Regions from separate parts of the Phenylobacterium sp. LjRoot97 genome, predicted to be linked through region 2. Evidence: riboswitches for the same ligand, from Rfam matches in the RefSeq annotation. Region 2 holds a riboswitch; the other holds the start of a gene.

Region 1 (14,709 bases), 2.3 Mb from region 2:
CGTGCGACTTCATCCGCAGCTGGCACATGACGTTGACCCCGCGGCCGACGCGCTCGGCGTCGACCAGGCGCACGTTCTCGCGAAGGACGCCGGCGGTCTCCAGCGCCTTGATCCGCCGCCAGCAGGAGGCCGGCGAGGCCCCGACCTGCTCGGCGAGCGCGGCGTGGCTCTGGGAGGCGTCGGCCTGCAGTGCGCGAAGCAGTTTCCGATCGATCTCGTCGAGTTGATGTATTTCTTTCATCCGGAGGCCATATGGTGAAACGCGTCTCCATAAGATCGTCAAAACAGCGCGAGATTGAAAGCCATTCATCGCGGCGCGCGCGTAACTTTCTTCTCCGATGGAGGAGGAAGCTGCATGACCGATGTGATCGCCCCGCCGCGCTCGCTGTTCGCCGGGTTGAAGGCCCAGGCGCCCGACCCGCTGCTGTCCCTCATCGCGCTCTACAAGAACGATCCGCGGACCCATAAGCTCGACCTCGGCGTCGGCGTCTATCGCGATGCAGCCGGCGACACCCCGGTGTTCGGCGCCATGAAGGCCGCCGAGCAGATCCTGCTGCAAACCCAGCCGACCAAGGCCTACCTCGGTCCCGAAGGCGACTTCGGCTTCCTGGAAGCCGTCGCGCCGGTGGTGTTCGGCAAAGGCTCGGCAAGCGAGGGGCTGTTCGCGGTCCAAACCCCCGGCGGCACCGGCGCTCTGCGCCTCGCGGCCGAACTGGCCAATGCGGGCACGCCTGGCGCCCGCATCTGGATGGGCACGCCGTCCTGGCCGATCCATGCGCCGATCTTCCGTCAGGCGGGCATGGTCGTTGAGACCTTCCGCTACTTCGACGCCGTGACCCAGCGGATCTGCTTCGACGAGATGATGGCCGCCCTGGCCAAGGTCGAGGCCGGCGATCTCGTGCTGCTGCATGGCGCCTGCCACAATCCGACTGGCGCGGATCTGTCGCCGGCTCAGTGGGCCGACGTCGCGGCGCTGCTCAGCGCCCGCGGCGCGGTCCCGCTCATCGACCTGGCCTATCAGGGCCTGGGCGCCGGCCTCGACGAGGACGCCGCCGGCATGCGCCTGGTGATGGAGGCCGCCGACGCCGCAATCGTCGCCTACTCCTGCGACAAGAACTTCGGCCTCTACCGCGAGCGGACCGGCGCGCTGTTCGTCCGCGCCCGCGGCCATGAGGACGTGGTCCGGTCGAACATCCTGCAACTGGCCCGCTGCGCCTGGTCGATGCCGCCGGACCACGGCGCGGCCGCCGTCCGCGTCATCCTGGAAGACGCCGCCCTGACCGCTCAGTGGCGGGCTGAACTGGACGCCATGCGTACGCGTTTGAACGAAGTGCGCGCGGCGCTCGCCGAGGCCGACCCGCGCCTGGAGCCGCTGCGCGACCAGCACGGCCTGTTCGCCCTGCTGCCGCTGAGCCCGGCCCAGGTCGAAACCATGCGCCGCGACCACGCCGTCTACATGGCCGGTTCCGGCCGCATCAACATCGCCGGCCTGAAGGCCGACACCGTCCAGCCATTCGTGCAGGCGCTGGACGCCTGCCTCAAGGGAGCCGCCTGACATGACCGTGACCCCGGAAAACCCCATCGGCCTCGACGGCTTCGAGTTCGTCGAGTTCACCAGCCCCGATCCGGCCAAGATGGCCGCCCTGATCGAACAACTCGGCTTCACCGCCTATTCGAAGCACCCGACCAAGGCGATCGTCCGCTACAAGCAGGGCCGTACCAACCTGCTGGTCAATCAGGAGCCGGCCGGCCAGGCCGCCGAGTTCCGCGCCGCCCACGGCCCATCGGCCAACGGCATGGCCTTCCGCGTCGCCGACGCCAAGGCCGCCTATGAGCTCGCCGTGTCGCGCGGCGCGAAGCCGGCCGACGCCTCGGCCTCGGCCCTGGCAGACGCCTACGTGCTGGAAGGCATCGGCGGCTCGCTGCTCTATCTGGTCGATCGGTATGGCGACAAAGGCACGATCTACGACGCGTGGGAGCAGATCCCCGGCGCGGCTGAAGCCGAGGCCAAGAACGCTGTCGGTCTCGACCTGCTCGACCACCTGACCCACAACGTCAAGCGCGGCCAGATGCGCACCTGGTCGAGCTTCTACAATCAGATCTTCGGCTTCGAGGAGCAGAAGTACTTCGACATCAAGGGCCAGGCGACCGGCCTGTTCAGCCAGGCGATGATCGCGCCCGATAAGGCGATCCGGATCCCGCTGAACGAGAGCCAGGACGACAAGTCCCAGATCGAAGAGTTCATCCGCGAGTACAACGGCGAAGGCATCCAGCATCTGGCCTTCACCACGGACAACATCTTCGAGACGGTCGAGGCGCTGCGCGCCCGCGGCGTGAACCTGCAGGACACCATCGAGACCTACTACGAGCTGGTGAACAAGCGCGTCCCCGGCCACGGCGAGGACCTCGAGCGCCTGCGCAAGAACCGCATCCTCATCGACGGCAATGTCGGCGACGAAGGCATCCTGTTGCAGATCTTCACCGAGAACCTGTTCGGCCCGATCTTCTTCGAGATCATCCAGCGCAAGGGCAATGAAGGCTTCGGCAACGGCAATTTCCAGGCGCTGTTCGAGTCCATCGAGCTCGACCAGATCCGCCGCGGCGTCATCAAGGTCGACGCGGCCGAGTAGGGCCGCAGGGCGCGGCGGGACACCCCTGATCGGCTCATCCCGGCGAAGGCCGGGACCCAGATCGAAGGGCTGTGTCTCGCCGGCAAAACCGCCATGCTGCGGGTGAAACTGGGTCCCGGCCTTCGCCGGAATGAGCGGGTGTTGGAACGGTGGGGAGATCGGTGATGAACGGGCCGCTGAACTACATGTCCGGCTTCGGCAACAGCTTCGCGACCGAGGCGGTCGCCGGGGCGCTGCCGGTCGGCCAGAACTCGCCGCAACAGACGCCGTTCGGCCTGTTCGCCGAACAGCTCTCGGGCAGCGCCTTCACCGCGCCGCGGCACGAGAACAAGCGCTCCTGGCTCTATCGCCTGCGCCCCACCGCCAGCCATGCGCCGTTCAAGCCGTATGACGGCGGCAAGCTGCTGCGCTCAGGCCCGTTCGACGAGGTCGCGCCCAGCCCCAACCGCCTGCGCTGGGATCCGCTGCCGATCCCGGCCGCGCCGACCGACTTCGTCGACGGCCTCGTCACCTACGCCGGCAACGGCGACGTCGGGGCCTTCGCGGGCGTCGCCATCCATCTCTACGCCGCCAATCGCTCGATGCAGGCCCGGGTGTTCTACGACGCCGACGGCGAGCTGCTGATCGTGCCGCAGGAGGGCGAGTTGCTGCTCGCCACCGAACTTGGGCGCATCGAGCTGTCGCCCGGCGAAATCGCGCTGATCCCGCGCGGGGTTCGCTTCCGCGTCGAGCTGACCGGCCCAAGCGCCCGCGGCTATGTCTGCGAGAACTACGGCGCGCCCTTCCGGCTGCCTGAACTCGGACCGATCGGGGCCAACGGCCTGGCCAATTCGCGCGACTTCCAGACCCCGGTCGCCTGGTTCGAGGATCGCGACGAACCCACGGAAGTCGTCCAGAAGTTTCAGGGCGGCCTGTGGACCACGACGCTCGACCACAGCCCGCTCGACGTGGTCGCCTGGCACGGCACGCTGGCGCCGCTGAAGTACGATCTGGCTCACTTCAACACGATCAACACGGTCAGCTACGACCATCCCGATCCGTCGATCTTCACGGTCCTGACCTCGCCGTCGGACGTGCCCGGCACGGCCAACTGCGACTTCGTGATCTTCCCGCCGCGCTGGATGGTGGCCGAGCACACGTTCCGCCCGCCTTGGTTCCACCGCAACGTGATGAGCGAGTTCATGGGCCTGATCCACGGCGCCTATGACGCCAAGGCCGGCGGTTTTGCGCCTGGCGGCGCCTCATTGCACAACTGCATGAGCGGCCATGGGCCCGACCGCGAGAGTTACGAGAAGGCGGTGGCCTCCAACCTCGCTCCGCACAAGATCGAGAACACCATGGCCTTCATGTTCGAGAGTCGCTGGGTGATCCGACCGACCAGGTTCGCAACCGAAACCCCGCTTCACCAGCTCGACTACGACGACTGCTGGACCGGCTTCTCCAAGGCGCAAGTTCCCACCAAATGATCGACGAGACCCACGACCCGGCGCGTACCAGCTGGGTTTCGAGCGCCAACAGCCACGCCGACTTCCCGATCCAGAACCTGCCGCTCGGCGTCTTCTCGCCGAACGGCGGCGCGCCGCGCGGCGGGGTGGCGATCGGCGACCTGATCCTCGACCTGTCGCTGGCCGCGCGCTCGGCGCTGCTGAGCGGCGAGGCCAAGGCTGCAGCCGAAGCCGGGGCCGGCGCAGCACTGAACCCGCTGCTGGGTCTGACGCCCGCGGCGCGCCGCACGCTGCGCCGCAGGCTGTCGGAACTGCTGGCCGAGGGCGCGCCTGACCGCGCCGAGGTCGAGACTTGGCTCTATCCGGCTTCGGCCTGCACCCTGCATCTGCCGGCGTCCATTGGCGACTACACGGACTTCTACGCCGGCATTCACCACGCCCTGAACGTCGGCCGCCAGTTCCGGCCCGACAATCCGCTGCTGCCCAACTACAAGCACGTGCCGATCGGCTACCACGGCCGCGCCTCCTCGATCCGGGTCTCGGGCGCGCAGGTCCGTCGTCCGAGCGGTCAGAAGAAGGCCCCGGACGCCGAGACGCCGACCTTTGGCCCCTCGGCCCGCCTAGACCTTGAGCTCGAGCTCGGCGTCTGGATCGGCCAGGGCAACGCGCTGGGCGAACCGATCCCGATCGACCAGGCGTCCACCCACATCGCCGGTCTTTGCCTGCTCAACGACTGGTCGGCGCGCGACCTGCAGGCCTGGGAGTACCAGCCGCTGGGGCCGTTCCTGGCCAAGAATTTCATGACCACGATCTCGCCGTGGATCGTGACCAGCGAGGCCCTTGCCCCGTTCCGCATCGCCCAGCCGGCCCGGCCGGACGGCGATCCCGCGCCGATGGCCTATCTGAGCGACGACGCCGATCAGGCGTCGGGCGGCTACGCGCTGGACCTCGAGGTCTTCCTGTCGACCGCGCAGATGCGCGAGCAGGGGATCGCGCCGCTCCGCATCTCGGCCAGCGCCGCGCGCCACCTCTACTGGACCGCGGCCCAGATGGTGACCCACCACACCGTCGGCGGCTGCGACCTTAATCCGGGCGACCTGCTCGGCACCGGTACGATCTCGACGCCCGACGACAGCGGACTGGGAAGCCTGCTGGAGCTGACCCGCGGCGGCGCGCAGCCGATCACCCTGCCCAGCGGCGAGACCCGCACCTTCCTGCAGGACGGCGATGAACTGGCCATCGCGGGCCACGCCCGGGCCGACGGGTATGTCGCCATCGGCTTCGGCCCCTGCACGGGAACGGTCGTCGGGTGAGCGCCGAGGAGCCCCAGCTTCCGGCGCGGCTGTTCTCCACGCCTGCCGGCGTGAAGCTCGGTCCGCTGGAGCTGATCGCCGACGGCGCAGCGCGCAACTTCGTGCTGCAGATCGGCGAGGGGTTCTTCCACGGCTTCGTGGTTCGCCTCGGCGAGCAGGTGAGGGGATATGTCGACCGCTGTCCCCATGCCGGCCTGCCGCTGGCCCAGAAGCTCGACGACTACCTGACGCCCGCAGGCGATCTCATCGCCTGCTCCTGGCACGGCGCCCTGTTCGACATCGACAGCGGCGCCTGCGTCGGCGGACCCTGCGTCGGCGCGGCGCTGCGGCCCTGGCCGGTGGCGTTGGTCGATGGCTGGATCCGCACGGCCTAGGCCGCCGCGCAGCAATTCTGAGGACGCTCCGTAGTCTCCCAGGCTGGACCACGCCGCGTTTGGCGGGCTAGGTCGCTGCAACGAGACGTAGAGGACGCCCGCATGACCCAGAACTTCGAGACCCGCGCCATCCACGCCGGCGCAGCGCCGGATCCCACGACCAAGGCCCGGATCACCCCGATCTATCAGACCACGGCCTTCGTCTTCGACGACGCCGACCATGCGGCCAACCTCTTCAACCTCGAAGCGCCGGGCAACATCTACACCCGCCTGGGCAACCCCACGACCGGCGTGCTGGAAGCGCGTCTCGCCGACCTGGAAGGCGGCGTCGCGGCCCTGGCGGTCGGCAGCGGCCACGCCGCCCAGTTCCTGGCTTTCCATTCGCTGATGGAGCCGGGCTGCAACATCGTCGCCTCGCGCAAGCTGTACGGCGGCTCGATCAACCAGCTCGGCCAGTCGTTCAAGCGCATGGGCTGGAACACCACCTTCATCGACAGCGACAATCCGGCCGACTACGCCGCCGCCATCAACGACAAGACCCGCGCCGTCTTCGTCGAGTCGATCGCCAATCCGGGCGGCGTGATCACCGACATCGCCGCGATCGCCCAGGTCGCCCATGACGCCGGCGTGCCGCTGATCGTCGACAACACCCTGGCCACCCCCTACCTCTGCCGGCCGTTCGAGCACGGCGCCGACATCGTCGTGCATTCGCTGACCAAGTTCCTCGGCGGCCACGGCAACTCGATGGGCGGGGCGATCATCGACTCCGGCCGCTTCGACTGGGCCGCCTCGGGCAAGTACGGCTACCTCTCGCAGCCCAACCCCAGCTACCACGGCAAGGTGTTCACCGAGGCGTTCGGCCCGGCCGCCTTCATCGTCGCCTGCCGCGCGCTCGGCCTGCGCGACCTCGGCCCGTCGATCTCGCCGTTCAACGCCTTCATGATCCTGACCGGCATCGAGACCTTGCCGCTGCGCATGCAGCGCCACGTCGACAACGCGCTGGCCGTGGCCAAGTGGCTGGAAGGCAACGACAAGGTGGCTTGGGTTTCCTACGCCGGCCTCGACGGCAACCCGTACAACGCCCTCGCCAAGCGCTACACGCCCAACGGCGCCGGCTCGGTGTTCTCGTTCGGGCTCAAGGGCGGCTATCAGGCAGGGGTGAAGCTGGTCGGCGGCGTGAAGCTGTTCTCGCACCTGGCCAACCTTGGCGACACGCGCAGCCTGATCATCCACCCGGCCTCGACTACCCACCGCCAGCTGGACGAGAAGAACCAGGTCGCCGCCGGCGCCGGTCCGGACGTCATCCGTCTGTCGGTCGGGATCGAGAATGTCGCCGACCTGATCGCCGATCTCGAACAGGCCTTCGCGGAACTCTGAACCGGTCCGGGCGCGCGCGACGCAGGGTTGCGCGCGCCCGGCGCTCCGAGCCAAGATGGGGCGGGGGCTTCAGACAGTAGGATGCCTATGACCCGTACGCTCGCCGCCGCCCTCGTCCTCAGCCTCGCCGCCGCGCCGCTCGCCGCCTGCGGCAGCACCTCGACCACCCAGGTCGACACCGCCACGACCGGCCAGGAACTCATCGACCTCAAGGCCGCCTACGACCAGGGCGTGATCAGCAAGTCCGAGTACGAGCGCAAGCGGAAGGACATCCTGCGCAGGTAGGATCGGCCTTGGAGAGGCGAGGGGGAAGCTCCGCTTGCCCCCAGCGCCAATCCCCGCTACCCAGCGGGCAATAGCATCAAGAGTTTGAGCCGACGCTCAAACGCCAACCTGCTCCCGAGCAAGGTGGCGCTTCCGCAAGGGAGGATGTGGCCGGTCCGGCAACCAAACGGGACGAAGCCTCAGCGTCATTCAGCCTCCAGATGCGCCAACCGCATTCTCGAGGGACGCATGTCCAACATCCAGCAGTTCGCCAGCGACAACTACGCCGGCATTTGTCCGCAGGCCTGGGCGGCGATGGACGCCGCCAACCGCGGTCACGCTCCGGCCTATGGCGAGGATACGTGGACGCAAGGTGCGGCCGACGCCTTTCGCGCGCTGTTCGCCACCGACTGCGAGGTGTTCTTCGCCTTCAACGGCACGGCGGCCAACTCGATGGCCCTGGCCGCGCTCTGCCAGTCCTATCACAGCGTCATCTGTGCGGAGTCGGCCCACGTCGAGACCGACGAGTGCGGCGCGCCCGAGTTCTTCTCCAACGGCTCCAAGCTGCTGGTCGCGCCCAGTCCGGACGGCAAGCTGACCCCGGCCGCGATCCGCGAGATCGCCGGCAAGCGCAGCGACATCCACTATCCCAAGCCCCGGGTGGTCACAATCACCCAGCCGACCGAGACCGGGCAGGTCTACTCGGCTGACGAGGTTCGCGCGATCTCGGCGGTCTGCCGGGAGCTTGGCCTGCGTCTGCACATGGACGGCGCGCGGTTCGCCAACGCCTGCGCGCACCTGGGTTGCGCTCCGGCCGAGATCACCTGGAAGGCCGGGGTCGACGTGCTGTGCTTCGGCGGCACCAAGAACGGCATGGCGGTGGGCGAGGCGATCCTGTTCTTCGACCGCGCCCTGGCCGAGGACTTCGACTATCGCTGCAAGCAGGCCGGTCAGCTGGCCTCGAAGATGCGGTTCCTGGCCGCCCCCTGGATCGGCATGCTGGAGGGCGGCGCCTGGCTCGCCAACGCGGCCCACGCCAACGCCTGCGCGCAGCGTCTCGCCGACCGGATCGAGGGCCTGTCCGGCGCCTCGCTGATGTTCCCGGTCCAGGCCAATGCAGTGTTCGTCGCCGCGCCCGAGGACCGGCTGGAAGCGCTGCGCGCCAGGGGCTGGCGGTTCTACACCTTCATCGGCGGCGGAGCCCGGTTCATGTTCTCCTGGGACGCCGACATGGACCGCGTCGACGCCCTGGCGGCCGACATGGCGGCGGTGTTCGGCGCGGAGGTTCGAGGCTAGGCTCGGCCGGCTCCATGGCAGCATCGGGAGAGGCCTTGCTCCGCGTCCGCGAATTCTCCGCCGCCGGCTATCGGTCGTTGCGCAAGATCAGCTGCCCGGTTTCGGACCTCGACGTGTTCGTCGGCGGCAACGGGGTCGGCAAGACCAACCTCTACCGCGCCTTGGAGCTGGTCGCTGCGGCGGCCGACAACAGTCTCGGTCGCCAACTGGCGCAGGAAGGCATGGCCTCGGCGTTTTGGGCCGGCCCGCGTCGGGCCGGCGCGCAGCGGATCGAGCTGGAGGTCAGCCTCGCCGAACCCGGCGGCCGGGGGCGCTATCGCTACCGCGTGGAGATCGGATTCCCGCAGCGCGGCGTGGCCGCGGCCTTCGATCTCGAGCCCCAGATCAAGGAGGAGCAGCTCTCCTACGACGGTGGCGGTCGGCAGGTGCGGCTGCTGGATCGGCGCGGGCCGTCGGTGATGGCGCGAGGCGACGACGGCCGCCCGGCGGAGATCGATATCGACCTGCTGGCTTCGGAGACCGTGCTGGGCCGGCTGCAGGATCCCAGCCGCTATCCGATGCTCGACCTGGTTCGCCGCACCTTGCTGGAATGGCGCTTCTATCACGACCTGCGCACCGACGCCGGGTCGCCGCTGCGCCGGCCATGCCCGGCGGTGGCGACCCCGACCCTGGCGTCCGACGGCGCGAACCTGGCGGCGACGTTCGCGACTCTCGCCCACATCCGCCAGGACACCCGCGACCTCGATGAGGCGGTGGCCGAGGCGTTTCCCGGCGCGCGCCTCGTCATTCCTCCGCCCGATCGGACGGCCCGCTTCGGCATGGTCTTCGCCGAGTTTCCCGACCGGGTGTTCGAGCCGGAAGAGTTGTCTGACGGGACCCTACGCTTCCTGGGCCTGGCCGGCGCGCTGCTGGCCTATCGCCTGCCGCCGCTGGTGGCGCTGAACGAGCCGGAGGCCAGTCTGCATCCGCAACTCATGGCCCCGCTAGCGCGGATGGTCGCGCGGGCTGCGGAGCGGTCGCAGGTCTGGCTGGTCACGCACTCGGAGGCGCTGGCCGAGGCGGTCGAGCAATCCGGCGCCGGCCAGGTGCGCACGGTGATCAAGCAGGACGGCGCGACCTGGATTCAGGGACTGCGCCTGACCGGAGAATTCGCGGACGCAGGCGACTAGTCGAGCACACGCCCTTCGCGCCAGTAGCCCATGAGGTTCAGCGAGGCCTTATCGACCTTGCGCTCGGTGATCAGCAGGCGGCGGATCGCGAGGACGGCGGCCGCCTCGCCGGCGACCCACCCGTAGAAGCCTGCGTCGCCGGGAGCGGAGACGTCCCACAGGATGGCCTCGTCGACATCGATGTCGGCCAGCGCCGGCGCGGCGCGGGTCGCGGTCGGCACGGCGGCGCGCTGGGCGGCGGCGATCATCAGGGCGCCGGGGGCGCCAAGCTTGCGCGGCATCCATTCGACCGCGAGTTCGGGCCACGCGGCGAGCGGGATTTCGTCGTCCTGGTCCGGGATCTCGATGAACAGTTGAGTCTGCGGCGGCTGGGGCAGGGCGGCCAATTCCTCCAGGATGCCGGCCACGGCGGGGAGGGCGGTCTCGTCGGCGATCAGCAGCAGAGTCTTCAGGCCTTGCGGCGGCTTCCACTCATAGCCGCCGCCGTCGCCTTCGAAGGCGGCGTTGGGGGCCATGATCTGCAGGCGCTCTCCCGCCTGCGCCCGCGTGGCCCAGGTCGACGCCGGGCCGGTCTCGCCGTGCAACACGAAGTCCACGTCGACCTCGCCGTCCTGCGCGCGCAGGGCGCGGATCGTGTAGGTGCGCATCGGCGGGCGGGTCTCGACGTCCTGCTTCTTGTAGCGGGCGTACCAGTCGGGGGTGATGGCCATGGCCGGCGGCCGGCCCTGCGGGTCCGGGAAGAAGATCTTGATGCGCTGGTCGGGCGCCAGGGTCGCCATCTGGCGGACCTGCGGGCCTTCGAAGGTCAGCCGCGAGAGGTGCGGCGACAGCGTCGTCTTGGCCTTCAGAGCGACGTCGAACAGCTGATAGGGCGAAGCGGGCGAGGGGACATCCTGCGACATGGGTTCACAACATCACAGTTGCGAACGACTCGCAATATCATTCGACGCCGCCGATCCATGTGCGTTGGGCTTTGAAGTCCTGGTCCAGCAGCACGAGGTCGGCGCGCGCGCCCGGCGCGATGACGCCGTAGTCGCCTTTCAGGCTGAGGAACGCGGCCGGGCTGGCCGACGCCATCCGCGCAGCATCCTCCAGGCTGAGGCCCGCCATGCGCACGGCGTTGGCGACCGCGCCGGCCATGTCGAGGTCCGAGCCGGCCAGAGTGCCGTTCTCATCGACGCAGACCCCGTTCACCACCCGGATCGGCCGACCTTGGATGGTGAAGTTCTTGTCGACCATGCCGACGCTGGGCATGGCGTCGGTGACCAGCATGAAGCGGTCGCGACGCTTGGCGGCGAAGGCGACGCGCAGCACCGCCGGGTGGATATGGCGGCCGTCGGCGATGATCCCGCACCAACTGTCCTGGCTCTCGAGCGCCGCGCCGACCGCGCCAGGCGCGCGGCTGGCCAGCGGCGACATCGCGTTGAAGAGGTGCGTGAAGCCGGTCACGCCGTTGGCCAGCGCCTCGGTGATCCGCTCGTAGGTGGCGTTGGTGTGGCCGGCCGCGACGGTCACGCCGGCCTTCGCCAGGCGCGCGATCATCTGCGGGGTCGTGGTCTCGGGCGCCAGGGTGACCAGGGTCTTGCCGTGCTTGGCCGAGGTCAGCAGCTCTAGCGCGGCCCCGTCCAGGGTGCGGAACTTGGAGGCGTCATGCACGCCCTTGCGCTGCTCATTGAGGAACGGGCCCTCGATGTGGATGCCCAGCACGCCGGGCACGCCGGCCTCGATCGCCGCGTCCACGGCGGCGATGGCCTTGGCCACGGTCGAGAGGTCGTCGCTGATCAGGGTCGGCAGGAAGCCGGTGGTGCCATAGGTCCGGTGCGCCGCGCCGATGGTGGCGACGGCCTCCAGGGTCGGGGAGTCGTTGAACAGCACCCCGCCGCCGCCGTTGACCTGGGTGTCGATGAAGCCGGGCAGCAGGTAGCCGCCCTCCAGGTCGACGGTGCGGTCGGCCGCGGTTTCGCCGAGCGCGACGATGCGTGCGCCGTCGATGACGACGCTGGTGGTTTCCAGGCCCTGCTCGGTCAGCACCTGGCCGTTGACGAACGCGGTGGTCATCAGACGGTCTCGGTCACCTTGTTGAGGTGCGGCGGGCGGTCGGGATCGTGGCCGCGCAGGATCGAGAGCTGGTTGGCCATCCGGTAGAAGCCCTGCACCCGCACGATCGGCTCCAGGACGGGGTGGGCGCTCAGGGTCGGCAGGTCGCCGCCGCCGCCGGCCAGCATCACGTCGGCGCCGCGGGCGGCCAGGTCCTTGGCCAGGGCCACGACGCTCTCCTGGCTCTGGTCGTCCTGGGCGAACACCAGCACCGGGAAGCCTTCCTTCACCAGCGCCATCGGCCCGTGCAGCACCTCGGCGGCGCTGAAGGCCTCGGCGTGCAGGCCGCAGGTCTCCTTGAACTTCAGCGCCGCTTCCTGAGCGACGCCGAACCCGACGCCGCGGGCCAGGACATAGAGGTTGCGGGCGCTCTTCAGCCGCTCGGCGGCCGGGCTCCAGTCGAGCGGCCAGGCCTTCTCGAGGATCGCCGGCAGGTCCGCCAGGCCCTTGTCCAGCGCCGCATCCTGGGTCCAGGCGGCGACCAGCTGGGCGATGCCGGCCAGGGCGGCGATGTAGGACTTGGTGGCCGCCACGCTGACTTCCGGGCCCGCGTGCAGCGGCAGCACCCGGTCGACCAGTTTGGCCAGCGGCGAGGTCTCGTCGTTGACCAGCGCCACGGTGCGCGCGCCGCCTTGCTTGGCGGCCTCGACCGCGGCCAGCAGGTCAGGGCTCTTCCCCGACTGCGAGATCGCCAGATAGAGCATGCCGTCGAGTTTCGGCTCGGCCGCGTAGACCGAGCTCACCGACAGCGCCGCCGACGAGGTGACGACCCCTGTGCCGGTCTCGATCAGGTACTTGGCGTAGGTGGCCGCGTGGTCGGACGAGCCGCGCGCGCAGGTGACCACGGCCTTCGGCGGATGGGCGCGCAGTTCGGCGCCGAGCGCCTGAGCCGCCTCGCGGTTGGCGGCCAGCATCCGGGCCACGACCGCGGGCGCCTCGGCGGCCTCCTGGAACATGCGCGTAGCCTCGGGGCGCAGGGCAGGGGGCTTTGCGGTCACGCGTTTTCTCCGGGCCACGGGTCTTGTCTCAAAGGGCGTTCAGTTCGGCGACGAAGTCGTAGGCGTCGCCGCGATAATAGGACTGGGTGACTTCCACCGCGCGCCCGTCCTTCAGGAAGCTGCGGCGCTCGATCAGCAGACCGGCGTCGCGCGGCGCCACGCCCAGCAGTTCGGCCTGCTCGGGCGTGAACAGCACGGCGCGCAGGCGCTGCAGCGCGCGCGCAGGCCGGTGGCCGGTCTTCTCCAGAGCCTCGTAGAGCGAGGTCTCGACGAAGTCCGGGCTGGGCATGCAGAACGCCGCCATGGTCGAGTACTCCAGCGCCATCGGCGCGCCGTCGGCGTACCGGATCCGGGCGAAGCGATAGACCGGCGCGCCCGGCGAAAGGCCGAGGGTCAGCGACTCTTCGGGAGTCACCTGGCCCTCGGTGCGCGACAGCCAGGTCGAGTGCGGGACCCGGCCGCGGGCGATCATGTCCTCGGTGAACGACGAGAGCTTGGAGAAGTTCTTCTCGACCCGCGCCGCGACGAAGGTGCCGGCGCCCTGGCGGCGGACCAGCAGGCCTTCGCTGACCAGCCCGTCCAGCGCCTTGCGCACGGTGATTCTGGAGACGCCGAGTTCCTCGGCGAAGTCGCGTTCGGCCGGCAGGGCGTCGTCGGGGCCGAGCACCTGGTTGGCGATCGCCTCGCGCAGCACCTTCTGAAGCTGGCGGTAGAGGGGCGCATGGTCCTTGGCGTCCAACTGGCCGATGCGCTCGGAAAAGGTCAAAGGCGTCTCTCCGCGTCGATCGCCGGCCGATATCCCGCCGACGGGTCTTGAGACCATTTAGATACCAATATGTACCGTCTGTGCAATTGGTCTCTTTTTGGGCTTGTCAATTTTATGAAACTGCGCACAGATCGGCTTCGCAGGGTCGATGTAACACCGGTCTTCGCAGGCGTTTGCGAAGAATTGGTATCACATTGGGCTCGCGTCGGCTCCGGGGGGAAGCCCGGAAATAGGGGAGAAGCCGAGTGAACACGCATCGCAAATCCATTCTGATCGCGTCCGCGAGCCTGTTGGCCGTCGTCGGCGCAAGCCCGGCCTTCGCGCAGGACACCCAGGTCGACGAACTGGTCGTCACCGGTATCCGGGCCTCGCTGCAGCAATCGCTGGAGACCAAGCGCGCCGCTGACGGCATCGTCGACTCGGTCACCGCCGAAGACGTCGGCAAGTTCCCGAACACCAACGTCGCCGAAGCCCTGACCATGGTGCCCGGCGTCACCGTCGACCGCCAGTTCGGCCAGGGCGAAAAGGTCAGCATCCTGGGCACCGACCCGGCGCTGAACCGCACCCTGCTCAACGGCCAGACCGTCGCCTCGGCCGACTGGTTCATTCTCGACTCGCCGGGCCGGACCTTCAACTACGCGCTGCTGGCGCCGCAGATCGTCGGCCGCGTCGATATCTACAAGACGCCGGAAGCCCGCATCGACGAAGGCAGCATCGGCGGCACCGTCAACGTCATCACCCGCCGCCCGCTCGACATGAAGCCGATGCTGGCCGCCGGCTCGATCGGCTACCTCTATAACGACCGCTCGGAGGAGGGCGACGTCCAGGGCGCCCTGATGGGCAGCTGGAAGAACGAGGCCGAGACCTTCGGCATCGCCCTCTCGGTCCAGAAGGCCACCGACCAGCTGCGCCGCGACGGCATCGAGACCTATGGCACCATGGCGGCCAGCAACTGGGCGGGCGGCAACCCCGACAACCCG
Region 2 (14,709 bases):
CGGGGCGACCTTGTAGGCCGCGCCGTTGGCGCAATCGATGACGACGCGCAGGCCCGAGAGCGACAGGCGGCGCGGGAAGGTCGCCTTGGCGATCTCCACATAGCGGGCCTGGCTGTCGTCGACGCGCGCGACGCGGCCGAGTTCGGTCGGCGGAGCGAGGCCTTCGTGCAGGGTCTGGCCCATCAGGGCCTCGATCTCGAGTTCCCGTTCGTCCGACAGCTTGTAGCCGTCGGGGCCGAACAGCTTGATGCCGTTGTCGGTGTAGTGGTTGTGCGAGGCCGAGATCATCACGCCGAGGTCGGCGCGCAGCGACCGCGTCATCATCGCCACGCCCGGGGTCGGCATCGGGCCAAGCAGGCGCACGTCCATGCCGACGCTGGCGAAACCGGCGACCAGGGCCGGTTCGACCATGTAGCCGGAGAGGCGGGTGTCCTTGCCGATCACCACCAGGTGCCGGCGCTCGTCCTGGGACTTGAACAGCTTGGCGGCGGCGAGGCCGACGCGCAGGGCGACTTCGGCGGTCATCGGATGGCTGTTGGCCTGGCCGCGGATACCGTCGGTGCCGAAATAGGCGCGTTTGGACATTCGTGTTCCCGAAACGATGCGAAACTCAGATTTAGTCGACGCCGCGTTTGCGAATGCTAAAGGCGACGCAGGATTATCACGCTTTCGAGCGGCGAAAGGAACCACGGCGGCATGTGCGGCATCATCGGAATCGTCGGCAAGTCCCCGGTGGCCGGGCGCCTGGTCGAAAGCCTTAAGCGCCTGGAATATCGCGGCTATGACAGCGCCGGCGTCGCCGCGCAGGTGAACGGCGTGCTGGAGCGCCGCCGCGCGCCCGGCAAGCTGCGCGAGCTGGAAGCGGTGCTGGAACGCGAGCCGCTGGTCGCGGCGACCGGCATCGGCCACACCCGCTGGGCCACCCATGGCGCGCCGACCGAACGCAACGCCCACCCGCACATCGCCGGGCGCGTGGCGGTGGTCCACAACGGCATCATCGAGAACTTCGCCGAACTGAAGGCCGAGTTGCAGGCCAAGGGCCGCGTGTTCGCCAGCGACACCGACAGCGAGGTGGTCGCCCACCTGCTCGACGAAAACCTGGCGAGCGGCCTGGAGCCGCTGGCCGCCTTCAAGGCGACCCTGGACCGGCTGAGCGGCGCCTACGCCCTGGCCGTGCTGGTGACCGGCGACGGCGACGTGATCATGGGCGCGCGCAACGGCCCGCCGCTGGCGGTCGGCTATGGCGACGGCGAGATGTTCGTCGGCTCGGACGGCATGGCCCTGGGCCCCTTCACCAACCGCGTCGCCTACCTGGACGACGGCGACTATGTGATCATCGACCACGCCGGCGCGAAGATCTTCGACGCCAGCGGCGCGCCGGCCGACCGGCCGATCAAGACGCTCGCCGCCTCGGCCGCGGTCATGGAGAAGGGCAACTATCGCCACTTCATGGAAAAAGAGATCCACGACCAGCCCGAAGGCGTTCAGCGCACCATCGCGGCCTATGTGGACGCCCTGACCGCCCGCACCGCGATCCCCGGGAACATCGACTTCTCGAAGCTGGAGCGCATCCAGATCGTCGCCTGCGGCACGGCCTACATCGCCGGCATGCTGGGCAAGTACCTGATCGAGCGGATGGCCGACCTGCCGGTCGACGTCGAGGTCGCCTCGGAGTTCCGCTACCGCGAGCCGGCCCTGCGACCGGGCTCGCTGGCCATCGCCATCTCGCAGTCGGGCGAAACCGCCGACACCCTGGCCGCCTTCCGCTACTGCCAGGCCAAGGGCATGGCGAGCGCGGCCCTGGTCAACACAGTGGAGTCGACCATCGCCCGCGAGGCCGACGTGATCTGGCCGATCCATTGCGGTCCCGAGATCGGCGTCGCCTCGACCAAGGCCTTCACCGCCCAGGTCAGCATGCTGACCGCGCTGGCCGTCGCCGCCGCGCGAGCCCGCGGCAAGATCGACGAGGCCGAGGAGAACCGGCTGGTGAAGGTGCTGCTGGAGGCGCCGCGGCTGATCGCCGAGTCGATCAACCTCGAAGACGCCGTGCGAGCCATCGCGGTCGAGGTGTCGAAGGCGCGCGACGTGCTCTATCTGGGCCGCGGGCCGATGTACCCGCTGGCCCTGGAAGGTGCCCTGAAGCTGAAGGAAATCAGCTACATCCACGCCGAGGGCTATGCCGCCGGCGAACTGAAGCATGGCCCCATCGCCCTGGTCGACGAGGCGACGCCGATCGTGATCCTGGCGCCCTTCGACAGCTACTTCGAGAAATCCGCCTCGAACATGAGCGAGGTCATGGCCCGCGGCGGACAGGTCGTCTTCATCACCGACCCCGAGGGCGAGCGCAGCGCGCCGGCCGGCGCGCGCGTGGTGGTGACCGCGCCCAAGTGCGATCCGTTGATCGCGCCGCTGGTCTTCTCCGCGCCCATCCAGTTGCTGGCCTATTACGTGGCCGTCCAGAAGGGCGCGGATGTCGACCAGCCGCGCAACCTGGCCAAGTCGGTGACCGTCGAGTAGCGGCCTACTTGGCCGGCGGGGTGGCCGGCGGCACTTCAACGGCCGGCGGCGGGGTGGTCGCCATCGAACCCGTAGCCGGCGGCGTCGCGGTCATGGAGCCGGCCGGGGGCGTGGTCGCCATCGAGCCGGCCGGCGGGGTCGCAGCCATCGAGTCTGCCGGCGGCGTCGCGGCCATGCTGTCCACCGGCGGCGTCACGGCCGTATCGGCGGGAACCGCCTCCTCCGCCTTCTTGCCGCAAGCGGCCAGGGTCAAGGCGAGCGCCGAGGCGGCCGCGAGCGCGGTGTAGGTGCGAAGTTTCATGGAAAGCCCTTCATTCGAACTGTGAGTGCGCCTCGTGAACCGTTCACGGCCTCGTGAGTTCCGGCCGCGCGATCACGAAACACCTTTGAATAGCGTGCCATAGCTGAGCTTGAGCTCAAGCGCCCACAGACAAACCTTAGCTTTCAGGCAACTCAATCCGTTGCAAAGCTCTTCCATCATGCAATGCCTGAGCCTGGTCGAAACCTGATGTCCACTTTCGGCTGGCATGATGCGGCATCGCCTATCGAGCATCCCGTACGGGGGAATGCGGGAGAGCTTGGATGACCAAACGTGTGCGCAAGGCCGTGCTGCCGGTGGCTGGACTGGGAACCCGCGTCCTGCCCGTGGCGCGGGCCACGCCGAAGAACCTGCTGAACGTCTTCGACCGACCGATCCTGTCCTATGTCGTCGAAGAGGCGCGGGCCGCCGGGATCGAGCACTTCGTGTTCATCACCAGTCGCGGCCAGGGGCCGATCGAGGACTATTTCGACGGCAACCCCGAGATCGAAGGCGCGCTGGAGGCCAAGGGCAAGACTGACGTGCTGGCCGAGGTGCGCCGGGACATCCTGCCGCCCGGATCGATGAGCTTCATCCGCCAGATGGCGCCGCTGGGCCTGGGCCACGCGGTCTGGTGCGCCCGCGACATCATCGGCGACGAGCCGTTCGCGGTGATCCTGCCCGACATGCTGATGGCCGCGCAGACCCCGGCCCTGGCCCAGGCGGTGGCCGCCCACGACCAGGTCGGCGGCAACATCGTGGTGGTCGAGCCGGTGCCCGAGAGCGAGACCCACAAGTACGGCATCGTCGCCCTGGACGGGCGCGAGGGCCGGCTGAACCGGATGACCGCGATGGTCGAGAAGCCCAAGCCCGGCACCGCGCCGTCGAACCTGATCATCTCCGGCCGCTACATCCTGCAGCCCGAAATCTTCCCGCTGCTGGAGCGCCAGGGCAAGGGCGCGGGCGGCGAGATCCAGCTGACCGACTCGATGATCGAGCTGATGAAGGACCAGGATTTCCACGCCCTGGAATATGACGGCGTGACCTATGACTGCGGCGACAAGATCGGCCTGCTGCGGGCCAATGTCGCTTTCGCCTTGCAGCGTCCGGAATTCGCCGACGCCGCCCGCCAGGCGATCACGGAGCTGCTCTAGGAGGACGTTCGGTGCGCCTGCTGGTCTACGGCTACGGCTTCGTTGGACGCGCCACGGCGCGGCGGATGAAGGCTGCGAGCTGGGACGTGGCGGCCACGTGGCGCGATCCGGCCGCCGCCAAGGCGATGCGCGCCGAGGGCGTCGAGCCCCTGCCGGCCGAAGACAAGCAGGCGATCGCCGAACGGCTGGCCGACGTGCAGGCGGTGCTGGTGACCCCGCCGCCGCGCCCCGAGGGCTGCCCGGCGCTGCAGGTGCTGGTTCCGGCCCTGGCCAAGGCCGGGGCGTTTCCCGACTGGATCGGCTACCTCTCGACCACCGGCGTCTATGGCGACCGGCGCGGCGGCTGGGCGTTCGAGGACGGCCGGCTGGCGGCGCAATCGCCGGAAGGCGCGCGGCGGGTGGCGGCCGAGCGCGACTGGCTGGAGGTCGGACGCGGCATGGGCCTGACCGTCACCGTTCACCGGCTGCCTGGGATCTACGGCCCCGGACGCTCGGCGTTCGATCGCCTGCGCGAGGGCCGCGCCAAACGCTATGACGCCCCTGGCCACGTGGTGGGACGCGTGCATGTCGACGACGTGGCGGCGGGGCTGGAGGCCTCGATCGCCCGGCCGCGGGCCGGCGGGATCTACAACCTCGTCGACGACGCGCCGGCCGCCAACAGCGAGGTCATCGCCCATGCGGCCCGCCTGCTGGGCCTGGAGCCGCCGCCGTTGACGCCGCTGGACATCGACGCCCTGCCGGTCAAGGCGCAGCGGTTCTACCGCGAGAACCGCCGGGTCTCGAACGCACGGGCCAAGGCCGAGCTGGGCTGGCGACCGGCCTATCCGACCTATCGCGAAGGGCTCGCCGCGATCCTGGCGGGGACGGGCTGACGCCGATTGCTCCACCGCTGGGGGAGCTGTCAGCCGCAGGCTGACTGAGGGGGTTTGCTGAGTCGGCAGTCCCCCTCCGTCTCGGCGCTCCGCGCCGATCCACCTCCCCCAGCAGGGGAGGAATTGCTCTAGAGCGATCCGAGCGCCAGGCCGCCGAGCGCACAGGCGATCAGGGTCACGGTCAGGCCGGCCTTGAAACGCAGCATGGCGATCGCGGCCGCCGCGGCCAGCAGCGCGGGGCGCCAGTCGAAGCTGGCCAGGACCGGGACGTCGGGGCCCCAGCCGCCGAGCCGCACGACCTCGCCGAACAGCAGGTGCAGGCCAAACCACAGGGCGAGGTTGGCGATGACGCCGACCACCGCGGCGGTGATGGCGGCGAGCGCGGCAGCGGCGGCGCGGTGGCCGCGCAGCGCCTCGACATAGGGCGCGCCGAGGAAGATCCAGAGGAAGCACGGCGCGAAGGTGACCCAGGTGGTCAGCAGCGCCCCGAGGGTTCCGGCCGCCAGCGGGTCAAGGTCGCCGGCCTGGCGGTAGGCGGCCAGGAAGCCGACGAACTGCAGCACCAGGATCAGCGGGCCGGGCGTGGTTTCGGCCAGGCCCAGGCCGTCGGCCATCTCGCCGGGGCGCAACCAGCCGAAGCCGTCGACGGCGGCCTGGGCGACGTAGGACAGCACCGCATAGGCGCCGCCGAAGGTGACCACGCCCATGGTCGAGAAGAAGCCGGCCAGCCGCGTCCAGACGCTGGCCTCGCCGGTCAGCAGGAACAGCACGGCGACGGGCGCGAGCCAGACCGGCAGCCAGACCGCCAGGACCCGCAGGGCGCGGCCGCGCGACGGCGCCAGGTGCCCGCCTTGCCCCGCAGCGACCACCGCGTCGACGAGGTCGGGCGCGTCCGGAGCGTCCTGGCCCTGGGCCGGCGGCGCCATCAGGGCGGGCGCGAACCAGCCGAGCAGGCCCGCGGCGAGGATCACGATCGGGAACGGGACGCGCAGAGCGTAGAGGGCGAGGAAGGCGGCGACCGCGATCAGCACGGCGGCGCGGGTCTTGAGCGCCCGGCGGCCGACGCGCAGCACCGCCTCGACCACGATGGCCAGCACCGCCGACTTCACGCCGAGGAACAGGGCCGCGGCCAGCGGCGTGGCCCCGAGCAGCACGTAGGCGATGCTGAGGCCGAGCATCACCAGGGCGCCGGGGATCACGAACAGCAGCCCGGCCAGCAGCCCGCCGGCGGTGCGATGCATGAGCCAGCCGACATAGGTGGCCAGCTGCTGGGCCTCGGGGCCCGGCAGCAGCATGCAGTAGTTGAGGGCGTGCAGGAACCGCCGCTCGCCGATCCAGCCGCGCTCCTCGACCAGCACCTTGTGCATCAGGGCGATCTGGCCGGCCGGGCCGCCGAAGCTGAGGCAGCCGATACGGGCCCAGACCCGCGCCGCCTCCCAGAAGCTCGGGATCTGTGACGGGGCCATGGTTTAGGCGCTGAGCTCGTCGAGGGCCGCGGTGAGGCGGGCGAGGTCCTGGCCTCGCGACAGCCGGTGATCGCCGTCCTTGATCAGGGTGAAGACCACGTCCTCGCCGCGGATCGCCTGGGCCAGCTCCAGGGCGTGGCGCCAGGGCACGTCGGGATCGGCCCCGCCCTGCAGGATGCGGACCGGGCAGTCGATGTTGACCGGCCCCGGCAGGATCGACCAGCGGGCCCCGTCCTCGAGCAGCTCGCGGGCGATGGGATAGGGCTCGCCGTACTCGGACGGCCGCAGCCAGACGCCGGTCGCGGCCATCTGAGCGCGGTCGGCCGGGGTCATTTCCGGGGCCATCAGCTTTTCGGTGAAATCGGGCGCCGGAGCGATCAGCACCATCGCGGCGACACGCTCGGGCGCCGCGCCGGCGACCAGGCAGGAGATCCATCCGCCCATCGACGAGCCGACCAGCACGGCCGGTCCCTCGACCAGGGTCTCCAGCACCGCCAGGGCGTCGTCGCGCCAGCGGGTGATCGTGCCCCTGGCGAAGTCGCCCTCGGACTCGCCGTGGCCGAAGTAGTCGAAGCGGACATAGGCGCGGCCGCGCGCCTGCGCCCAATCGGCCAGGGCCTGGGCCTTGGTCCCGGCCATGTCCGAGCGGAAGCCGCCCAGCCAGACCACGGTCGGGCCCGCGCCCGCCACCGACCGCCAGGCCAGTTTCGCCCCGTCGGGCCGTTCCAGAAATCCGCTCGTCTCAGCCATGGAGCGGTCATAACGCGCGGATGTGACATCGTTAAGCGCGCGCAGAGGGTTTACCAAACCGAGGCTTGCGCTATGCAGAACCTCGTGACGCTTCCCCCAGACTTCACTCTCCTGCAGGTCGTGCCGGAACTCGAAACCGGCGGGGCCGAACAGACCACCATCGACGTGGCCAACGCGGTCGTGCGCGCCGGCGGCAAGGCGCTGGTCGCGACCCGTGGCGGGCGCATGGCCGCGCGGCTCGAAGCCGACGGCGGGCGGCTGGCCCAGATGCCGGTGCAGACCAAGAACCCGCTGGTGATGCTGGGCAACGCCGCGCGGCTGGTCGACCTGATCCGCAAGGAGAAGGTGTCGATCGTCCACGCCCGCAGCCGCGCGCCGGCGTTCTCGGCGCTGTGGGCGGCGCAAGCGACGCGCACGCCGTTCGTGGCGACCTATCACGGCGTCTACGGGGCCAAGAACAGCGTCAAGCGCTGGTACAACGCGGTGATGACCCGCGGCGACCTGGTGATCGCCAATTCCGACTACACGCGCGACCACGTGCTGGCCGAGCACAAGCTCGACCCGGCCAGGATCGTCTCGATCCCGCGCGGCATCGACCTGGAGCGCTTCAACCCCAGCTGGGTGACGCCCGAGCGCGTGCAGGCGCTGCGCGAAGCCTGGGGCGTGGAGGCCCGCGACCGCCGCGTGAAGCTGCTACTGGCCGGGCGGCTGACCCGGATCAAGGGCCACCTGCTGATCATCGAGGCGGCCAAGCGCATGCGGGCCGGCGGGATCAAGGACTTCCTGATCCTGTTCGCCGGCGACGACCAGGGCCGCACCGGCTATCGCGAGGAAGTCGAGGCCGCGATCGTCGCGGCGGACCTGGCGGAACAGGTGCGGCTGGTCGGCCATTGCGACGACATGCCGGCCGCCTACCAGATCTGCGACATCGCCATGCTGCCCACCACCAAGCCGGAATCGTTCGGGCGCACGGCGGTCGAACCGCAGGTGATGGGCAAGCCGGTGCTGGCCTCCGACCACGGCGGCACCACCGAGACGGTGCTGAACGGCGAGACCGGCTGGCTGGTCAAGGTCGACGACCCCGACGCCTGGGCCACGGCGATGGGCAAGGCGATCGAGATGGGCGGCCCGCGGCTGGCGGCCATGGGCCAGGCGGCCGCGAACCGTGCGCGCCGGCTCTATTCGGTGGACGCCATGTGCGAGGCGACGCTGGACGCCTACGCCCGCGTGCTGGCCGCCCGCAGTTCGGGATTCCACGGCTGATGTCGCGCGAGATCAAGAAGATCCTGGTCATCAAGCTGTCGGCGCTGGGCGACTTCGTGCTGGCGCTGGCGGCGATGAAGAAGATCCGCCAGGTCCACAAGCGCGCGCACATCACGCTGCTGACCACCCCGCCGTTCGAAAGCCTGGCTAAGGCCTGCCCCTATTTCAACGCGGTGGAGACCGACGGGCGCCCGCAGGGACTGGGCGAATGGCTGGCGCTGCGCAAGCGGCTGAAGGCGGCGAAGTACGACCGGGTCTACGACCTGCAGACCTCGGCCCAGTCGGCGCGGATCTTCCACCTGCTGACCCCCTTCCCGCCGGAATGGTCCGGAATCGCGGCCGGCTGCTCGCTGCCGCACAAGAACCCCAACCGCAACCGGATGCACACGCTGGAGCGCCACGCCGACCAGTTGAAGTACGCCGGCATCTGGCCCGACGCCCCGACCGAGCCCGGCAGCGCGCCGGGACCAGACCTGTCGTGGGTGCTGCCCAAGCCGAGCCAGACGCGGCCGGTGCCGGGCGGGGTCAGGCCCAAGCCCTACGCCCTATTCGTGCCCGGCGGCTCAGCCCACCGGCTGGACAAGCGCTGGTCGGCCGAGCGCTACGGCCAACTGGGCAAGATCCTGGCCGAGCGCGGCTACGACATCGTCATCATCGGCGGCCCGCAGGAAAGCGCCCTGGCCCGCCAGATCCAGCGCGAAGTCGGCCATGTCCGCGACCTGACCGGCCGCACCGACTTCGCCAAGGTCGCCATGCTGGGCGCCAAGGCCGCGCTGGTGGTCGGCAACGACACCGGCCCGCTGCACCTGGCCGCGGCCACCGGCGCCCCGACGGTGGTGCTGTTCTCCAGCGCCTCGGACCCTGAACTGGCCGCCCCGCGCGGACATGTGACGGTGCTGCGGTCCGGCAGCCTGAGCGACCTTTCTGTGGCCGAGGTCCTACAGGCGGCGAACGCTTTGCTGCCGCAGGCCTAGCACCGCTTGATTGGGGCCACCGCCTTCGTCATATATGGCGACCTGACCGGAGCCCCACGCTGCCGGCCGCACGTGTTTCAACAGCTCTAGGAGCGAAAGCCTATTCGCCGCCCCATGCAGGCGCCGCCCGTCAAAGACGGACCGCGCATCAATGATGAGATCCGCGTCCCCAAGGTTCTGCTTATCGACCAACATGGCGAGAAGCAGGGCGTGATGCCGACGTCGAGCGCCATGGAGGCCGCTGTGGAAGCCGGCCTCGACCTGGTCGAGATCGTGCCCAACGCGGATCCGCCGGTCTGCAAGATCCTGGACTACGGCAAGTTCAAGTTCCAGGAACAGAAGAAGAAGAACGAGGCCCGCAAGCGCCAGAAGGTCGTCGAGATCAAGGAGATCAAACTCCGCCCGAACATCGACATTCACGACTACGAAGTGAAGACCAAGGCGATGCACCGGTTCTTCGAGGAAGGCGACAAGGTGAAGGTCACCCTGCGCTTCCGCGGTCGTGAACTGGCGCACCCGGAACTGGGCATGAAGCTGCTCCAGAAGGTCAAGGCGGACTTCGACGAAGTCGCCAAGGTCGAGTACGAGCCGCGCATGGAAGGCCGTCAGATGATCATGATCCTGGCCCCGCGCTAGGCTTCAGCACCATCGACAGATCGACGAACGGCCGCCCTCCGGGGCGGCCGTTTGCGTTTGGGCGCCGCGTTGAACGGCGAGCTAAGCTCCTAGGCGGTCGTCGGCGGTTTTGACGCCGCGTAACCCAGATAGGCGCGTCCCAGCCGCACCAGCTCGTCCTCGAACTCCTGGCTCTGGAGGAAATCGACCCCCTCCAGCACGGCGGCGCGCATCGCGCCCTGCACCGCTCGGCCGAGCACGAAGGCCTGGACCGCGGTGAGCGGGCGGCCCTCGGCATCGGTCATGCCGTCTTCCACCGCTGCGAACTTCGCCGCCAGCTCGCCGTGATCGGCATGGGCCAGAAGGGCCGAGACGGCGATCCGCCGCGCCTGGCTGCGGCCGGCGAAGGCCTGCACGAAGGCGCGAATGATCGCCCGATCCCGCGCCACGCCAGGGCTGCCGCCCTCCAGCACGTCCATCACCGCCTGGCGATGCGCCTCGGTCTCGCGGAGCGCAAGCGCCTGGAGGATCGAGCGCTTGTCCGGGAAGTAGCGATAGAGCGTGCCGATGCTGACGCCGGCCCGCTCGGCCACAGCGTTGGTGTTGAAACCAGCCTCGCCAGTCGCCTCCAAGACTTGAGCCGCCGCCTCCAGAACGACGTCGACCGAGTCCCTCGCCCTCTGCTGACGCGGTGTTTTGCGAGCATTTTCAACGATGCTCATGTCCGCTCCCTCCGATCGCTCCCGGCTTTGTAAGTTGAGTAACAGAGCCCGCGCGACGCCCCTACCTTCGCCCGAGCACTTTTCGGGGAGGATCGAGTGACCTGGGCGAGCGACCGGCTGGATGCCTTGAAAGCGGGGAGCGCCACGCCGCCGCCCGTCGTACAGACCTTGAAGCTCGGCCTGATCGACGACTGGGGCGAGGGCTGGGTGCGGAAATCCTGGAGTCCCGCACCTGAGTTGGCGACCACAGACGGCTCGCTGTTCGGCGGCTATCTCGCGGCCTTGGCGGATCAGGTCCTGTCGTTCGCGACGATGACGGTCGTTCCCGACGATCGGCTGTTTCGCACCGTCAACCTGCAGCTCAACTTCCTGAAAGTAGGCCGCGCCCATCCACTGGCCATCGAAGCCCGCGTGGTCGCTGAGACCCGCCAGCTGATCACCGTCCGCGCCGAGTTCCGGCGCGGCGATGGCCAATTGATCGCCGACGCCACGGCGCAGCAAATCCTGATGACATTCGACCGCTGGCCCGCCGAAAAGGCGGCGATCGAGGCGATGGCCGCCCCCCAAGCGGGGGAGGCCTAGTTGCAGCAACTAGAGTTCGAACGACCGATCGCGGAACTGGAAGCCAGGATCGCTGAGCTCGCCAGGCTGGCGGAGACGCTGGGCTCGGCGAGCCTGGAGGCCGAGCTCGAGGCGATGCGGACCCGGGCCGACGAACTGCGCCGGAACACCTTCAGGTCCCTGGACGCCTGGCAGAAGACCCAGGTGGCCCGGCATCCGGGGCGGCCGCACTGCGTCGACTATCTGGCCGGTCTCATCGACGAGTTCGTCGAGCTGCGCGGCGACCGCAGCTTCGCCGACGACCAGGCGGTCGTCGGCGGACTGGGCCGTTTCCGCGGGCGGCCGGTCGTGGCGATCGGCATCGAGAAGGGCCACGACACCGCAACGCGGCTGAAGCACAACTTCGGCGCCGCGCGCCCCGAGGGATACCGCAAGGCCCTCCGGCTGATGGACCTGGCCGAGCGGTTCAATCTGCCGGTGATCAGCTTCGCCGACACGGCCGGCGCCTATCCGGGCGCGGCGTCCGAGGAGCGCGGCGTCGCCCAGGCCATCGCCAGCTGCATCGAACGTGGCCTGTCGCTGGGCGTCGCCAACATCGCGGTGATCACCGGCGAGGGCATGTCAGGCGGGGCGCTGGCCCTAGCCGCGGCCAACAAGGTGCTGATGCTCGAGCACTCGGTCTATGCGGTGATCAGCCCGGAAGGCGCCAACTCCATCCTCTGGCGCGGCGCCAGCACGCCCAGCGAGGCGGCGAGCGCCATGAAAATCACCGCTCAGGATCTGCTCGGCCTCAACATCGTCGATCGAGTGGTTCCCGAACCGCCGGGCGGCGCCCACTCCGATTCCGGCGAGACGATCGGTTCGGTCGGCGACGCCGTCGAGGCGGAGCTTCACGGGCTGGAAGGCCTCAGCGCGGACGAGCTCCGCCGCCAGCGGCGCGAGCGCTTCTACGCCATCGGTCGCCATCGACCAGCGGAGCCGGCGCGTTCCAGTTGATCGACCGGCGCGGCGATCAGCGTCAGGCGTACACTTCCGTGCCGATGTTCTGCAGGTCGTACGGCGTCGTGCGGTAGATCTCGTTGATCCAGTTGGCGAACAGCAGGTGGGCGTGGCTGCGCCAGCGGTTGTTCGGCGCGCGGCCGGGGTCGCCGCCCGGGAAGTAATGCCGGGGCTGCGGAGTGGCGGGGTCCTTGACGCTGTCGCGCGCGAACTCGTCGGCGAGCGTGGCGGCGTCGTATTCCAGGTGGTTGAACATCTGCAGCCCGCGCCGGACCGTGTCCTCGACGAGACAGAGGCCGGACTCGTCGGAGTCCAGCAGCACCTTGAGCCCGGCGTGCTGGGGCAGTTCTTCGCGCCGCACCTCGGTCCAGCGCGAGACCGGCACGTCGACCTCGTCGGACATGCCGCGCAGATAGGGAGACGCCGGCGCGACCAGCCGGTGGGTGAAGACGCCCGAGCGCTTGGCCGGCAGCACGTGCTTGCCGACGCCGTGGAAGTGATGCAGCGCGGCCTGGGCCGCCCAGCAGATGTTCAGGCTGCTGTGCACGTGGCTCTCGGTCCAGTCAAAGATCCGCCGCAGCTCGTCCCAGTAGTCGACCTGCTCGAAGGGCAGCGTCTCGACCGGCGCGCCGGTGACGATGAAGCCGTCGAAGCGCTCGTGCCGGACCTCGTCCCAGGTCCGGTAGAAGGCGGCCAGGTGCTCCGGCGGCGTGTTGCGCGGCGTGTAGCTGGCCAGCTGGACCAGCGAGAGTTCGACCTGCAGCGGCGTGGCGCCCAGCAGCCGGGCGAACTGGATCTCGGTCTTCGGCTTGTCGGGCATGAGGTTCAGCAGCCCGATGCGCAGCGGCCGGATGTCCTGGCGGGCGGCCTGGGTCTCGGCCATGACGATGACGCCCTCGGCCTCGAGGGTGGCGCGCGCAGGCAAGGCGTCGGGAATCTTGATCGGCAAGGCTCGGCCCTCGGAAACGTTCAATTCGGCTGGGACGGAGCTGGGATCACCCGGTTGGTTGCCGCCTCGGCCACATCCTCCCCTGGGGGAGCGCCACCTTGCTCGGGAAAGCAGGTTGGCGTTGGGCGACGCCCAACTCTTGATGCAAGAGCAGCAATAGAAAATGCCGGCGCAGACCACAAGCCCCGACGATTCGTCGGCCGCCCCCCGCGCCGCGCCCGCGGCCGAACCGTCGGCACGAACCGGCCGGCATCGGGGTTTCGCAGGGTGGGATCGTGCCGTCGCGGCAGCGGGGCCGGAGGGGTTCGTGCGCGGCGGCCGGCGAGGACCTCGCGCGCCATACTGAGGCCTCGAAGCCGCACCCCTGCGTCCGAACAACCAAGCGCAGAACTCGGGCTTGCGGCGTAACGCAGGTCGTCTTAACAGCGCTCACATGTCCGACACCGCGCCGCGCGGGAAGGTTCCGTCCCGCTGGGCCGCGCCGTCCCTGATCGCCGTCATTTTTATCAATATGCTCGGCTTCGGGATCATCGTCCCGTTGCTGCCGTTCTACGCCAAGTCGTTCAACGCGCCGGGCTGGCAGATCGGCCTGATCTTCGCGGCCTATTCGGTCGGCGCCTTCTTCGGCGAACCCTTCTGGGGCCGGTTGTCCGACAAGTACGGCCGCAAGCCGCTGCTGATCTCGACGATCTGCGGCAACTGCCTCTGCTACCTGGCCCTGGCCTTCGCCCCCAACATCTGGGCGGCGTTCGCGATCCGACTGATCGGCGGCCTGGCGGCCGGCAACGGCGCGGTCGTGCAAGGCTACCTGGCCGACGTCACCCCGCCCGAAAAGCGCGCGCGGCAGATGTCGTACCAGAGCGCGGCCTGGAACGTCGGGCTGATCGTCGGTCCGTCGGTCGGCGGCCTGTTCGTGCACACCGGCGCGGGTCCGGCCGGCTTCCGCATTCCGCTGTTCATCGCCTCGGGCCTGGCCCTGCTCTGCGTCATCGCGATCATGCTGTTCATCCGCGAGAGCCGCATCCGCGACACCAGCATCACCGATCGGCCCAGCCGCTGGTCGGCGATCGGCGAGGCTGTCAGCCATCCGGTGATCGGCCGCCTGATGCTGCTGACCTTCCTGGTCGGCTTCGCCTTCACCGGGATCGAGTCGATGTTCGGCCCCTGGTCCAACGCCCGCTTCGGCTGGGAGCCGCGCGACATCGGCGTCTGCTTCGCCTTCGTCGGCATGGCGGCGTTCCTGACCCAGACCCTGGTCACCGGCCAGATGTCCGAACGATTCGGCGAGGGACCGATGCTGGCCATCGGCATGGGCATGACCGTGGTCGGCGCGCTGTTGCAGACCGTATCGACGGGCGGCCCGATGACCATCGCCCTGATGTGCTTCACCGCCGTCGGTCAGTCGGTGGCGTACCCCAACGTCGGGGCGCTGATCTCGCGCACCGCCGATCCACACAAGCAGGGGCAGATCCTGGGGCTGAACAACGCCTGCGGGGCGGCGGCCCGGGTGGTCGGGCCGATCACCGCGGGCTTCGTCTTCGAGCACGTGCTCAACGGGCCCTTCATCAT

What was found. Region 2 has a riboswitch for S-adenosylmethionine ahead of ACSQ2H_RS18690 (homoserine O-succinyltransferase). Riboswitches for the same ligand answer to the same signal wherever they lie in the genome.
Region 1: linked by a shared signal. The riboswitch ahead of ACSQ2H_RS07145 (threonine aldolase family protein) and the one ahead of ACSQ2H_RS18690 (homoserine O-succinyltransferase) in region 2 are both predicted to bind S-adenosylmethionine.

The regions. Positions count from the first base shown of each region.
Region 1 is NZ_CAXUTH020000001.1:1,462,688-1,477,396, forward strand. It holds gene ACSQ2H_RS07105 (Lrp/AsnC family transcriptional regulator) at 1-241, opposite strand, end outside; gene ACSQ2H_RS07110 (amino acid aminotransferase) at 356-1,555, shown strand; gene hppD (4-hydroxyphenylpyruvate dioxygenase) at 1,557-2,630, shown strand; gene hmgA (homogentisate 1,2-dioxygenase) at 2,795-4,096, shown strand; gene fahA (fumarylacetoacetase) at 4,093-5,388, shown strand; gene ACSQ2H_RS07130 (Rieske (2Fe-2S) protein) at 5,385-5,762, shown strand; gene ACSQ2H_RS07135 (O-acetylhomoserine aminocarboxypropyltransferase) at 5,865-7,139, shown strand; gene ACSQ2H_RS07140 (SHOCT domain-containing protein) at 7,227-7,424, shown strand; SAM-I-IV-variant riboswitch at 7,493-7,600, shown strand; gene ACSQ2H_RS07145 (threonine aldolase family protein) at 7,653-8,699, shown strand; gene ACSQ2H_RS07150 (AAA family ATPase) at 8,735-9,868, shown strand; gene ACSQ2H_RS07155 (siderophore-interacting protein) at 9,865-10,770, opposite strand; gene nagA (N-acetylglucosamine-6-phosphate deacetylase) at 10,808-11,926, opposite strand; gene ACSQ2H_RS07165 (SIS domain-containing protein) at 11,926-12,921, opposite strand; gene ACSQ2H_RS07170 (GntR family transcriptional regulator) at 12,992-13,729, opposite strand; gene ACSQ2H_RS07175 (TonB-dependent receptor) at 13,975-14,709, shown strand, end outside.
Region 2 is NZ_CAXUTH020000001.1:3,761,601-3,776,309, forward strand. It holds gene glmM (phosphoglucosamine mutase) at 1-585, opposite strand, end outside; gene glmS (glutamine--fructose-6-phosphate transaminase (isomerizing)) at 697-2,517, shown strand; gene ACSQ2H_RS18635 (hypothetical protein) at 2,522-2,818, opposite strand; gene ACSQ2H_RS18640 (UTP--glucose-1-phosphate uridylyltransferase) at 3,100-3,969, shown strand; gene ACSQ2H_RS18645 (SDR family oxidoreductase) at 3,981-4,841, shown strand; gene chrA (chromate efflux transporter) at 4,970-6,307, opposite strand; gene ACSQ2H_RS18655 (alpha/beta fold hydrolase) at 6,311-7,057, opposite strand; gene ACSQ2H_RS18660 (glycosyltransferase family 4 protein) at 7,142-8,320, shown strand; gene ACSQ2H_RS18665 (glycosyltransferase family 9 protein) at 8,320-9,294, shown strand; gene infC (translation initiation factor IF-3) at 9,409-9,930, shown strand; gene ACSQ2H_RS18675 (TetR/AcrR family transcriptional regulator) at 10,020-10,631, opposite strand; gene ACSQ2H_RS18680 (PaaI family thioesterase) at 10,728-11,213, shown strand; gene ACSQ2H_RS18685 (acetyl-CoA carboxylase carboxyltransferase subunit alpha) at 11,214-12,188, shown strand; gene ACSQ2H_RS18690 (homoserine O-succinyltransferase) at 12,211-13,140, opposite strand; SAM-I-IV-variant riboswitch at 13,185-13,291, opposite strand; gene ACSQ2H_RS18695 (MFS transporter) at 13,574-14,709, shown strand, end outside.